Regions from separate parts of the Bacillus sp. V2I10 genome, predicted to be linked through region 4. Evidence: riboswitches for the same ligand, from Rfam matches in the RefSeq annotation. Region 4 holds a riboswitch; each other region holds the start of a gene.
The links. Region 4 has a riboswitch for thiamine pyrophosphate ahead of thiC (phosphomethylpyrimidine synthase ThiC). Riboswitches for the same ligand answer to the same signal wherever they lie in the genome.

Region 1: linked by a shared signal. The riboswitch ahead of thiT (energy-coupled thiamine transporter ThiT) and the one ahead of thiC (phosphomethylpyrimidine synthase ThiC) in region 4 are both predicted to bind thiamine pyrophosphate.
Region 2: linked by a shared signal. The riboswitch ahead of tenA (thiaminase II) and the one ahead of thiC (phosphomethylpyrimidine synthase ThiC) in region 4 are both predicted to bind thiamine pyrophosphate.
Region 3: linked by a shared signal. The riboswitch ahead of tenA (thiaminase II) and the one ahead of thiC (phosphomethylpyrimidine synthase ThiC) in region 4 are both predicted to bind thiamine pyrophosphate.

Annotation. Positions count from the first base shown of each region.
Region 1 is NZ_JAUSYV010000001.1:1,422,430-1,425,575, reverse strand. Features, by position in the region: gene QFZ72_RS07105 (ABC transporter substrate-binding protein) at 1-102, opposite strand, end outside; gene QFZ72_RS07100 (ABC transporter permease) at 119-907, opposite strand; gene QFZ72_RS07095 (MTH1187 family thiamine-binding protein) at 882-1,172, opposite strand; TPP riboswitch at 1,275-1,393, opposite strand; TPP riboswitch at 1,536-1,637, shown strand; gene thiT (energy-coupled thiamine transporter ThiT) at 1,745-2,317, shown strand; gene QFZ72_RS07085 (hypothetical protein) at 2,568-2,765, shown strand; gene QFZ72_RS07080 (Rossmann-fold NAD(P)-binding domain-containing protein) at 2,783-3,146, opposite strand, start outside.
Region 2 is NZ_JAUSYV010000001.1:1,398,060-1,401,205, reverse strand. Features, by position in the region: gene QFZ72_RS06970 (ABC transporter ATP-binding protein) at 1-482, opposite strand, end outside; gene QFZ72_RS06965 (ECF transporter S component) at 460-1,056, opposite strand; gene tenA (thiaminase II) at 1,056-1,739, opposite strand; TPP riboswitch at 1,849-1,952, opposite strand; gene QFZ72_RS06955 (MurR/RpiR family transcriptional regulator) at 2,223-2,984, shown strand.
Region 3 is NZ_JAUSYV010000001.1:4,556,195-4,559,340, forward strand. Features, by position in the region: gene thiO (glycine oxidase ThiO) at 1-68, opposite strand, end outside; gene tenI (thiazole tautomerase TenI) at 65-673, opposite strand; gene tenA (thiaminase II) at 670-1,356, opposite strand; TPP riboswitch at 1,429-1,538, opposite strand; gene QFZ72_RS23200 (monovalent cation:proton antiporter family protein) at 1,608-3,146, opposite strand, start outside.
Region 4 is NZ_JAUSYV010000001.1:939,642-942,787, reverse strand. Features, by position in the region: gene QFZ72_RS04805 (PAS domain S-box protein) at 1-334, opposite strand, end outside; gene QFZ72_RS04800 (spore germination protein) at 514-906, opposite strand; TPP riboswitch at 1,256-1,365, shown strand; gene thiC (phosphomethylpyrimidine synthase ThiC) at 1,487-3,146, shown strand, end outside.

The DNA of each region.
Region 1 (3,146 bases), 480 kb from region 4:
AATCTTCACTTTTTTTAATTCTTCATTAGTGTTTTTTTCCGCTGATCCGCATCCAGATAAGATGAATACTAAACTAAATAGAATAAATAAGAGTTTTTTCATTTTTTCTCCCCCGTAGCTAGTTAGAATTCTTTTGCTGCTTATATTTCCAGGGCATCATGATTCTTGCCAGTATTTCAATGAGTGCAAAAATTATTAAGCTTAAACCTACTATTAAGACGATTGTTGCAAATACTTTATCTGTCAGGAACGATTGGGAGGATCGAGTCAATAGAATGCCGAGTCCTTTGCTTGCACCCAGCCACTCTCCGATAACCGCCCCCATCACACTGTATGTTCCGGCTATTTTTAACCCTGAAAAAAAGAAAGGTGTTGCAGCTGGAAGCTTCAGTTTTAAAAACATCTGTCTGCGGCTGGCTCCAAGCGTTCTCATGAGCTTCACCATATCCCTGTCTATTAAACGGAAGCCGTCAGACAGATTGATGGCGATCGGAAAGAAACAAACGAGCGCCACGACAATTACTTTAGGAAAAATGCCGAATCCGAACCAGATGATAAGCAATGGAGCTAGCGCTATTATAGGAATGGTTTGCGAAAGAACAAGCAGCGGTTCAACTGCTTTTCGAACCCAATCTGACATGTCTATTAAGATAGCAATCAATACACCTGCTGTTACAGCGATCAATAAACCAAGCACTGCTTCCGACAGAGTCTGCAGGATATGTCCGCCTATCGTTCCCCTCATTTCTGCAAGCGTGATGAAAATATGAGTCGGACGCGGCAGAATCCATTTTTCCACTTTTGATGCGATGACAGCCAATTCCCACAAAAAGAGGAATGACAGCAGCACTATACCAGGAAGCGCAATTCCTGAAAGTGTTTTAACGGTATTTCTTAAGTTTTTCATCCATTGTGACCCCTTCTTTTGGACGGTAATGAATTTTCATGTGAGTCATTACCTCAGCGGCACCGGCTGAAATACAGGCATCCTGCGCTTGCTTAACAATATTAATCAGTTCATCAAGCTCTCCCTCCATCACCGTCTCCATCGCACCGACCTCATATTTGACTCCTGATTGCTGAACAACCTCGATCGCTTTGTCGACAATTTCATATGTATTCCCTTCTGATGATTTAGGCAGCACCTGAAATGCTAGATTTACACTGGCCATTCTTTATCCTCCTTAAAATTTATTAATATATGAATATCTGACCGAACGACAAAAAAGGCTGCCACTGGGGCAGCCTTAACGCATTCGCAAAGTTATGGAAAAAATAATGCATCTTCCGCATTCCCTCCGCTGGCATTACCCAGATCAGGTTAAAGGGTCGATACAAGAATCAGAATCAGTATCCTCTCAGCCAAGTTCACTCAGCTCCCCTGCATATATTGAATTCATGGAAACTATAGCAAGGTTTTGGACCCTTGTAAAGACTGATAAAAGAGCTTTCCATTATTTTCTGAAAAAAATCAAAATTTAATCTTGTCGAATTTTGCAACTTCCTGTATAGTAGTGTCTAAATCATATATTGCATTTGACCACTTGGGGAGCCATTCGGCTGAGAGTGAACGTTTTGTTCAGACCCGTTGAACCTGTATAGTTAAAGCTTACGTAGGGATGTGGCGATGGATTCAAGTGATAACCCAACCAAAGCAGTGCGTGGAAACCATCCGACATTCCCCGCATTGCTTTTTATTATGGAAAAAAACAGCCCCGGTCGAATGCCGAAAAGGGGAAGCGCTATGCAGACAAATACACGTTTAGTTTTTTTAGTAGAAGCAGCGATTCTATCAGCCATTGCATTTCTGCTTGATTTAGCAACAAGCTTCATTGGCAAAATGCCTCAGGGAGGGTCAATCTCACTTGCAATGATTCCAGTCCTGATCATGGGTTTTCGCCACGGATTAAAAGGAGGACTGCTGACAGGCTTTTTACTTGGCGTTTTGCAGACAATTATGGGCTACACCACAATTGTACATCCAATCCAGGGTTTTCTTGACTATTTTGTCGCATTTACCGTGGTAGGTGCAGGAGGAGTATTCTATAAACAAGTCCAAAGCTCTTTGAATCCTCTTAACAGAGGACGATTAATTGCTTACGTAGTGGCAGCAGCTTTTCTTGGAAGCTTCCTTAGATTTGCGGCACATACACTTGCTGGAGCTGTATTCTTTGCAGAATTTGCAGGTGATAAGCCCGTTCTGCTGTATTCAGCCGGCTATAACGCTTCCTACATGGTGCCTACATTTATCATTTGCTCAATCGTCTTAGTATTGATGCTCACTGCTTCTAAATCACTTGTCTTAAAAAGAAAATAGATTCTGCCAAAAGCACCGATGTTTTTTTCGGTGCTTTTTTATACTATCAAAATTTATATAATCCCTTCCATTTATTTCTATTCCAGCGCCCAACTCCTCAGTCAGAACGGATCCGCCTAAAAAGCCAGTACTTTTCCATCGGATCCTTATCTGTCTTTAGGAGCTGATCTAGACCATCCGCTTTTCTTGTCATAAACTCTCTATCATCGGCATGTACTAGTAGTAATAGATTTCTTATGGAGGACAAATGATGAATCTATCCTACTCATTGATGATGATAACTTTTTTATTGTCGATTATTAATTTTCTATATGGTTATTTTGAAGCGATAAGGATCAGCAACGAAGAAGAATTAGTCAACGGCTGGTCTATGATTTTCTCTTTCCCGCTTGGGTTTGTATTCGCCTATTTTGCTTCGGTATTTCATCAGCAGATTTTACCTCACTAAAAAGAAACGCGACACTGTCACGTTTCTTTTTTTATTGCCTCAATTAATTTCTCTAAGTACGGATCCAATTTCTCAAATGAGTATCCAGCACTTTCAGCCTTTGACACATTTAGTGTCCAATCACCTGATAATCCATAAGGTGAAGCATTCTCTTTCGCAATCTCGCCTGTCACAATCGCTTTTTTCCCGACAGCATATCCGATTTTATGCAGAAGATCATTCAGTGACAGACTTTTTTCAAAAGCGGCATTGTAAGCACCCGTTAAGGTTTTTTCTCCTGCTATATACAAGAATCCCGCTGCGTCCTCAGATGAGGTATAGCTGTAAAAATATCCAGGATCTGCAATTCCAATCGGTTCCTCGTTCTTCACCTTTTTCACA
Region 2 (3,146 bases), 460 kb from region 4:
TGGGCTGTTGGTTCATCAAAGAACAAGACTTCTGGTTCTAATGCTAATAAACAAGCTAATGCCAATCTTTGTTTCATACCACCGGATAATGTTTCAATTGGTGTTTTCTTATCAATCTTTAGCCCTACTTTATCCATCAAGTCAGTAATCATTTTGTCCATATCGTTTCGCGGAATAGATCGGTTTTCGAGACTAAAAGCAATCTCTTCACCCACATGAAGCATACAAAATTGAGAATCAGGATCTTGAAACATAACGCCGGCATCTTTCCTGAGGAATACTTCACCACTTACTTCTGCCTCAATATGCTCAGGGATAATACCTGCAAGAGCGGAAATCAAAGTAGATTTCCCACTCCCGCTAGGCCCCAGTATTAATACTTTCTCCCCTTTATTTATTGACAATGTAATACTACTGAGTATTTTTTCAGAACGATTATAAAAGCGAATAGACAGATCCTTACATCCCAGAAACATTTCCATTTAAGTTTTCCCTTTTCCTTTTATCCTTCATAATTTCATATTGTTCTAAAACACCTGTTTTTGCGAGTGAGTCCACGACTACTTTCGCTAACCAACCACCGAGAATAATTCCGCTTATCACATGAATTACTAACGTAACAAAAAATACTTCTGTCGTGTAATATCCAAAACCGTTGGCAATTAAGTTATAGATCATGCTTCCAACCGCTGCAAGAGCCCCAGATAGCATTAATGTAAATAGGTTGTAGCGTTTATATCTGAATATCGCGAATGCGATTTCTGAACCCATACCTTGAAAGACACCAATTAAAAGGGCCGATAGACCAAAATGACTTCCTGTTAATAACTCTACTGCTGCCGCTGCAACCTCTGCAATAAGGGCCGCACCCGGTTTTCGGATAATATACGCTACTATTGGACTAGCAATCACCCAAATCCCAAACATAAAACCTGCGCCCACCGGCCCCACAATAGCGGAAATCGGAATCCAAAGAGTAGACCATCCTAAATAAATAACTCCACAAGCCACCGCTAGAATGACAGCAAGAACTACTTCTTTCATCTTCCAGCTCATCACTTTACTACCTCCATTTTCACAGGCCATTCTTCGAGTTTATAGGCCATATCCCAAAACATATATTCAAGCTGACAACTTATTAAGAAATGTTCTTTCATCTTTTCTTTTTCTCTCTCTGTTGCTTCCTTTGCCCACTCATCTATACGGGCACAAAATTTAGTTGTGATCGAATTTGTACGATTACCATAAAAATTTATCCAATCATAAAATGGATGAGAGCGATCTGGATTAACTTCATTTAATATTCTTTTGCCAATCTCCCAATATGTCCACGGACATGGTAATAAGACAGCTAAAATTTCCCCTAATGTTCCTTCGTGAGCAACTGTAAGCATATGACGTATGTAATGAAGTGAAGATGGTGATAACGGATATCCTTGTAATACCTCATATGGAACACCCGCTACTTGACAAAAGTTATTATGTGGATGGATTTCACTTTTTAATATAAATGAAATTTGCTGATTAAACATATCCATATCTTCACGATTCTCACACTTCGAGACCGCTATTCCATAGATTCTGATAAAGGAACTCAAATATTCAAAGTCCTGTTTAACATAATGAATTAATTGTTCCTTTTTTAATCCTCCATTGGCGATTCCTTTGACAAAAGGATGTTCGAAAATCGCATCAAAGATGGGATTTGCTTCCTTTCTTAGTTCTGCTGAAAAACTCATACATTTAGCCCCCTTATTGGTTATAACGGGAAGACACTATAGGGAGCGACTATAATTGAATACGAAAAAACCGCTCCAAAAATGGAGCGGCAGAATAATTGTATATATTCATACACTGACTCCACTTTCCTACGCTAGTATGAACTAGATCAGGTTCAAAGGGTCCAGGATAACTCCTGTCTCAGCCATAAAATGGCTCCCCTAGTGGTCTTCCTATTAATTTAATATTTACTGTACACATGCTTTCTAATAAAGTCAATCAATTTGACCTTAACATAATATTTAGTAAAATTTATTTGCTGTTTATAATCTGTATTATTATGTAAATTGGAATTGCATATTTTTATAACTTAGCTTTTTTACCACTTGTCCAGCCACGTTTAAATAAAACCTCCTGTATTCCTTTTTTTACCCCAATCCTGCTGTTTTTGAGTTTCATGGATATGCTATAGTATAAGGAACAATATAGAGTGGTGATGAACAATGAAAACATTCTTAAAGCGTCTATCTCAACGCAGAGATCAATTAAGCCAGTTAGAGAAACAGGTATTAGACCATATTTTAATAAACCCGAATTTCGTTGTTCAGTCCAATGTGAATGATCTTGCCAAAGAATTATTTGTATCAACCGCAACGATTAGCAGAACGTGTAAGCAGTTAGGCTACGAGGGATTCCAAGATTTAAAATACACGTTAAGTAAATACGTTGATTATGATAAAGATGATGAAAATATTATTTCTTCAAATACGATATTGACTCAGATAGATCGAGTAAAAAAAGAAATGGATCAAACCTTAAAGAATATCAATGAAGAAAAGATTCAAAAAGCTGCAGCGTATATTAAAGAAAGTAATTATGTTGAGTTTTTTGGGGTTGGGGCATCACTTCCAACTTGTGTGGAAGCTGCTAGAAAGCTTACCTTTTCAGGAAGAATCTGTAGTGCACGTGAAGATTGGGATGAACTAAGATGCGTGGCCAATAGTTTATCTGAAAATGATTTAGCCATTTTAGTATCATATAGTGGAGAAACATTACATATACTAGAGTTTGCAAATATATTAAAAGAGAAAAACGTAAAGACAATAGCAGTCGTTGGCCGACGAAATAGCCGGTTGCAGCAAGAAGTTGATATCACTTTTCATGCACATATTACAAACGGATATTATGGTGAATTAGATATGAGTTCGAGATTTCCGTTAAGCATTATATTGGATTTCATTATCCTGACATATATGAATCATTAGTAGTAAGAGGTTTCTAGTAAATGCTAGAAACTTTTTTTTATGAAGGCTAAGGAACAAAACTTAAAACTTGCAGACTTTATCTCCCCTCCTCTTTTGAGGTGAGTTAAAGAATATGAGGGAGATTTCAGAACTTCCATACTCTTTTTATATGTAAGCTCGTTA
Region 3 (3,146 bases), 3.6 Mb from region 4:
AAATAATAGGCAGAGGCAAGCCCAATGACTCCTCCGCCGATAATGCCAGCATCAAATAAAGGCTTCAATGGCCCATCCCCCTTTTTAAATGATCAGCAAGTTCAAGTGCCGCATGATTTGGCTGATCCGCTGAAAAAACATAGGACATCACGGCTGCTCCCTCAATCTTTAAATCTATTAGATCAGGAATGACAGCAGGAGTGATCCCTCCAATTGCAATGACTGGAATGCTGACAGATTCCGCTATTTCCGTAAGCTTGCTTATCCCTCTTGCTTCTAGACCATTTTTTGATGATGTTTGAAACACATGCCCGAAAAGGAGGCGATCTGCCCCATTTTCAGCACAATATACTGCTTCAGCAGCAGTGTGGACGGAACAGCCTACCGAAAGATGCGGGAAGCGCTGTTTCACCAGTTTCACATTGAAGCTGTGCGATGGGAGCTGAATCTGGTGCAAACCAGAAAGAACAGCTGCATCCACACGGTCATTCATAACAAGCTTTGATTTTGGCACCCCATTTTGATGGAGCGCTTCAATCAAGTCGATCAGTTCTCCAGCCGATTTATTCTTTTCTCTAATATGAATGGCATCTGCAGCTGTATGTATATCTGAGATGATTTTCACGAGCTCTGCAGCAGTGTGCCGTCCATCTGTGACAAGATGCAATTTCACTTTTGCATCAGCATGGTTTGTGTATCATCCCACGCTTCCATCTTTTCCGCCATATCCCAAAAACGATATTCATACATCGAGCTGATGAGGAAGTTTTCCTTCATCATTTGTCTCTCATGATCGCTTGCACGCAGAGCAAGCTCGTCAAATCTTGCAACCTGCTCGAGGACAAGCTCTTTAAACCAATCACCGTGATAAGTCGCAATCCATTTCTCATAAACTTCATCACCAGGCTTGCAATCTTTCAGGTGCTCCCCGACTTCATAATAGAGCCAGTAGCATGGAAGCAGAGCTGCAATGATTTCACCAAGATTTCCTGTGGCAACTGAACGGTACATATGGGAGGTGTAAGCATACGCAGTCGGCGATGGTTTAAATTCCTTCCGTTCGGTGTCCGTGATCCCAAGCAGGACAGAAAATTGCTGATGCAAAGATAGCTCTGCCTCATAGGTACCCTGTGAATGAACGGACATCCGGTACGTTGTATGCAAGTCAGGGGCCATCGCCCCTGCAAAAGCCTGGACTTTTGCAAAATGGGTTAAGTAATAAGAGTCCTGCATCACATAATATTTAAATTTCTCTTTTGAAAGGCTGCCTTCGCCAATCCCTTTTACAAAAGGATGTTCAAAGCTTCCTTCCCACCATTTATTTGCATACTCCCGGCATTCTTTTGAAAATGACATGTTTTGTTCCTCCTCATTTTTAGTATAAAAACGGCAAAAAACCACTTTTCGCATAGAAAAGTGGTGTATAAATAGACCTTTACACCACTTCCCTACGCTGGGTTTAGCCAGATCAGGTTCGGAGGGTCTTGAAGGCAAACTTCAATCTCAGCCCTTCTAAAAGGGCTCCCCTAGCGGTCGTTCATATATTATTTTAGAAATATTCACATGTACATCATACCATGTTCAAAGAAACTTTCAAGTCATAATAATCAACTTTTATGGAACTCAAGCTCCTGTCTGAGCTCATCCACATATTCAGCAGATCCAGTCAGAATCAGTAAATCTCCGCGTTTCAGCTCTGTATCCCCATGCGGCACAATCGATTCATTTTCCCTGAAAATACGGACAAAAATGACGTCGCCTGTAAATGGAAAGCTGCGGAGCACCATGCCATCGTAGCGTCTGTTGTTCATTTTTATCTGATAAAGCGCTGAATCGTTATTGGTCAAAATCTTCATGATGCCAGGTGCTTCAATAAGAGCCCTTAGCAGGGTTTTAGTAGACAGCAGAACAGAGAAGACATCAATGTCTTTCGCTCTTAGCTGCTCGTCTAATAACGGTGATGAGATGCTGGCAATCACCCGCCCAACTTCAACCTCTTTTGCAAATAGAGCGATTTCAGCATTCGTATCCTCATCACCAGCAGCAGCAATAAGGATATCAGCTTCAAATACTCCCTGGGACTGCAGGGTCTCGATTGAGTAATCTTCAAGCTCCTCAATTTGAAACAATGATTCAGCGATCTGCTGATCATTTTTATCGACATGAGTATGATACACCGTTGTATCGTACATTTTCGGATTTAACTCGCGCGTCACTGGAAGTGTCATTTGATTGGCTCCTATAAAAGCTACCTTCAGCTTCTTTTGCGAAGACAGCTGTTCAGGGAATAGCTTCTTAAACCCAATCGGAGTAAAAATACTCGTCAGAACAGCCGTTAAAATGAGCGCACCCGACATTTGAGCATCAATCACATTTACTCTTTCTCCAATGGTAGCTGCCGCAATAACAAGGGATAATGTTGATGTCAGCAAAAATCCTGAAGCAAGCGTTGTTTTTGTGTCATACCATCTCTTCAGTAAATAAATCGGCACAATTTTAGAGATCAGCAGCGCAATAAACAGCAATGGGATCAGCATTAAAATTTTTGGATCCTTAAACAGCGACCATACATCAAGATCGACACCAACCATAACAAAGAAGATCGGTATCAAAAATCCGTACCCGAAGGAATCCATTTTCTGAACCATTTCTTTATTTGGGGAAAGCAGTGAGACTAGAACACCCGCTAAAAACGCTCCTAATATGTTTTCTGCCCCGATTGTTTCTGATAAGGCAACAAGGACAATGATCAGAGTGAAAATAGCTCTTGTCCCAATTTGAATCGTGCCCTTAGACATCGTTTCTATGAATGATCTGCTCTGAAAGGTTTTGCCGAGAAAATATAAAGCAATTCCAGCACCAAATAACAGCAGAAGCAGCCATGTATTTGTATTTTCTCCTCCATATATCGATGCAAACACGGCAAGCAGAATCATCGTCACTAAGTCAGCTATAACAGCAACGAGCAAGATAATCTGACCGATATTCGATTTCATAATGCCTGCATCCTTCAGTGTAGGGACCACCACTCCGAGTGATATGGTGGAAATGATCAGCGTCATCAAGAAGGCATTTTCAATAAAACCAAGGAAAACAAACAGATACGATAAGAGCAGAGACAAGATAAAGATGCCAACAAAGACAAG
Region 4 (3,146 bases):
CTTCTACGGTTATGGGCAATCCTCGTCTGGTATACCAGTTCTGTTCCATTGAACACGGTGTGTAGCCATTTTTTGTATCGGTAATCCGCTGCTCGATTATCTCTCTATGCTGAGGATCAATTGAATTCCAGATGGGTTTTCCAATCAGTTCCTCCTTGCAGGTGAACTCTAACAGATTCATTGCAGAAGGATTAATATATGTCCACTTTCGGTTTTCGTGAATTAAAAATGCGGTTGGAGAGTTCTCAAGCTGATTAAGATAGACTTCCATTAAGCCATCGAGTTTTTCCTGAGAAAGGACTTTCTCTTCATGAGCCTGTTCCAGATTCTTCATCGCGGTCCATCCCTCCTCCAAGTACATACATATCCTTAATATAACAAAAATTCAATTAATAAGGTACTATCCTTGTGGCGAATAAATAAAAAGCCCGTATCTTATGATCAATACGGAATGTGTTCCTATTTTTCTTGAGATTTCTCCAATCTCCACATATTTAACGACAACACTTCCATCTAGTATCCTAGTCTAATTAAATTGAGATTTTTATCGAGATTTTCTACAAAACTTTCATGAGAGCCGTGAACGACCTTTTCGTTATGGGGCTGTTCAACAGCCCTGCCCTCATGCTGCGTTGCATCAATGGCATAGATATAATCTAAATCATCTACTAAAAATAAACATGCTCCCTTTGATAGTAAATGAATAGCTTCATGGATATCTTTCGTTTTAGCTACGGAAGCAACCTGTACAACATCTTCTGCCTCACCTGACTGTGCATGCTGCAGAGGCGCAATAATATCTTTATTGATTTTCTCAGTCTTGATTAGCGGTACAAGATACAGCAATAACCCTTGCTTCCCTTTGAATAGAATCTTTCTTTGGCCTAAATCATCTGTATGATCCAAATGAGTCAGGATTTTTGCGATATTAACATTAAAATGAGAAGAAACAGGTATATTAGTATCTTTTGGAGGTGCCGTATTCTTTGGCTGCTGTGCCGTTTGCTTTGATTGTTTTTTTTCTTAATAAAGAAAACATACACTTACCCCTCCGTTAGAATCTGTATTAAGTAGTTTCTTAGTATATTGGTAAAAGTATGTATCTGAAATACTTTTGAAAAAAGAAATTGGACTGAAATCAGGTACAATGAACCACATCATTGTTTCTCGATCATCTTCAAAATGTATAAATGTGAAAATTATCACTTGCAAGCTTGCCAATTTACCTGCTATATTGCTAACAAATGAATATTTTTTATTCTGCTGGGGGAGTCCATGATGCTGGACTGAGAGAAGAAAGCAATTCTTTGACCCTTTGAACCTGATCTGGATGATACCAGCGTAGGGAAGCGGTGTGGCGTAGGCCGTTTTTTTGGCTTTTTACACATACTGTTCCAAGGGTTCTGTTCATTAACAGAACCCTTTTTCTATTTCTTTCGCGGGTGCAGATCAAATCTCTACTAAACGATACGAGGAGGAGTTAAGATTGGATTTCGCATTCACTAAACAGTTTGATGGCAGCAAAAAGATGTACAAAACAGGATCAAGAGAGGATATTCGTGTTCCATTTCGGAAAATTGAATTGTCACAGGATAATGAACCTGTGCTTGTTTATGATACGAGTGGTCCTTATACGGATCAATCAGCTGCCATTGATATTAAAAAAGGTTTACCTGAAGTCAGAAGAAACTGGATTTTTGAACGGAATGATGTGGAAGAATATTCAGGGCGCAAAGTTAAGCCTGAGGATAACGGCCGCCAAGGGGATATCACTTCAAATGAAAACGTCTTTACTGGCGATAGAAATGTACTGCGGGCAAAAAAGAATGCCAATGTCACTCAGCTTCATTACGCCAGAAAAGGAATTATTACACCTGAGATGGAGTTTATAGCCATTCGTGAAAACATGGACCCTGAATTCATTAGAAGTGAAGTTGCGGCCGGCAGAGCTATTATACCTGCAAACATCAATCATAGAGAAAGTGAACCTATGATCATAGGCAAACATTTTCATGTCAAAATTAATGCAAATATAGGCAACTCAGCAGTAACCTCATCTATTGAAGAAGAAGTTGAAAAAATGACATGGGCAATCAAATGGGGTGCTGACAACATCATGGATTTATCGACAGGCAAGGATATTCACACCACCCGGGAATGGATTATCAGAAATTCTCCAGTACCAGTTGGAACGGTGCCCATCTACCAGGCGCTTGAAAAAGTAAAAGGCATTGCTGAGGATTTAACCTGGGAAGTGTACAGAGATACCTTAATAGAACAGGCGGAACAAGGGGTCGATTACTTTACAATCCATGCAGGTGTTTTGCTGAGGTACATCCCTCTTACAATTAAAAGAACAACCGGGATTGTATCAAGAGGAGGATCCATTCTTGCAGGATGGTGCTTAGCTCACCACGAAGAAAACTTTCTCTATACTCATTTTGAGGAGATTTGCGAGATTTCAAAACAATATGATATTTCCATTTCATTAGGCGATGGCCTGCGTCCTGGATCGATTGCAGATGCAAATGATGAAGCCCAATTTGCAGAACTAGAGACCCTTGGAGAACTTACAAAAATCGCATGGAAGCATGATGTTCAGGTGATGATCGAAGGTCCAGGCCATGTGCCGATGCACATGATACGGGAAAATGTAGAAAAGCAGCAGGAAATTTGCCATGAGGCACCATTTTACACCCTTGGACCATTAACGACAGATATCGCACCTGGTTATGATCATATCACTTCAGCTATTGGTGCAGCGATGATCGGCTGGTTCGGTACCGCGATGCTTTGCTATGTGACGCCGAAAGAGCATTTAGGATTGCCTAATAAAGATGATGTTCGCGATGGAGTCATAGCCTATAAGATTGCTGCGCACGCCGCTGATCTCGCCAAAGGACATCCAAATGCACAGTATAGAGACGATGCCCTGTCTAAGGCGAGATTTGAATTCCGCTGGGAAGATCAATTTAATCTATCCCTTGATCCTGATCGGGCAAAGGAATATCATGATGAAACGTTACCTGCCGAAGGAGCTAAAACCGCTCATTTCTGCTCGATGTGCGGACCAAAGTTCTGCTCGATGAGAATTTCCCACGATTTAAGAAATACTGTGAAAGAACAGGAAATTGAAGAAGGACTGA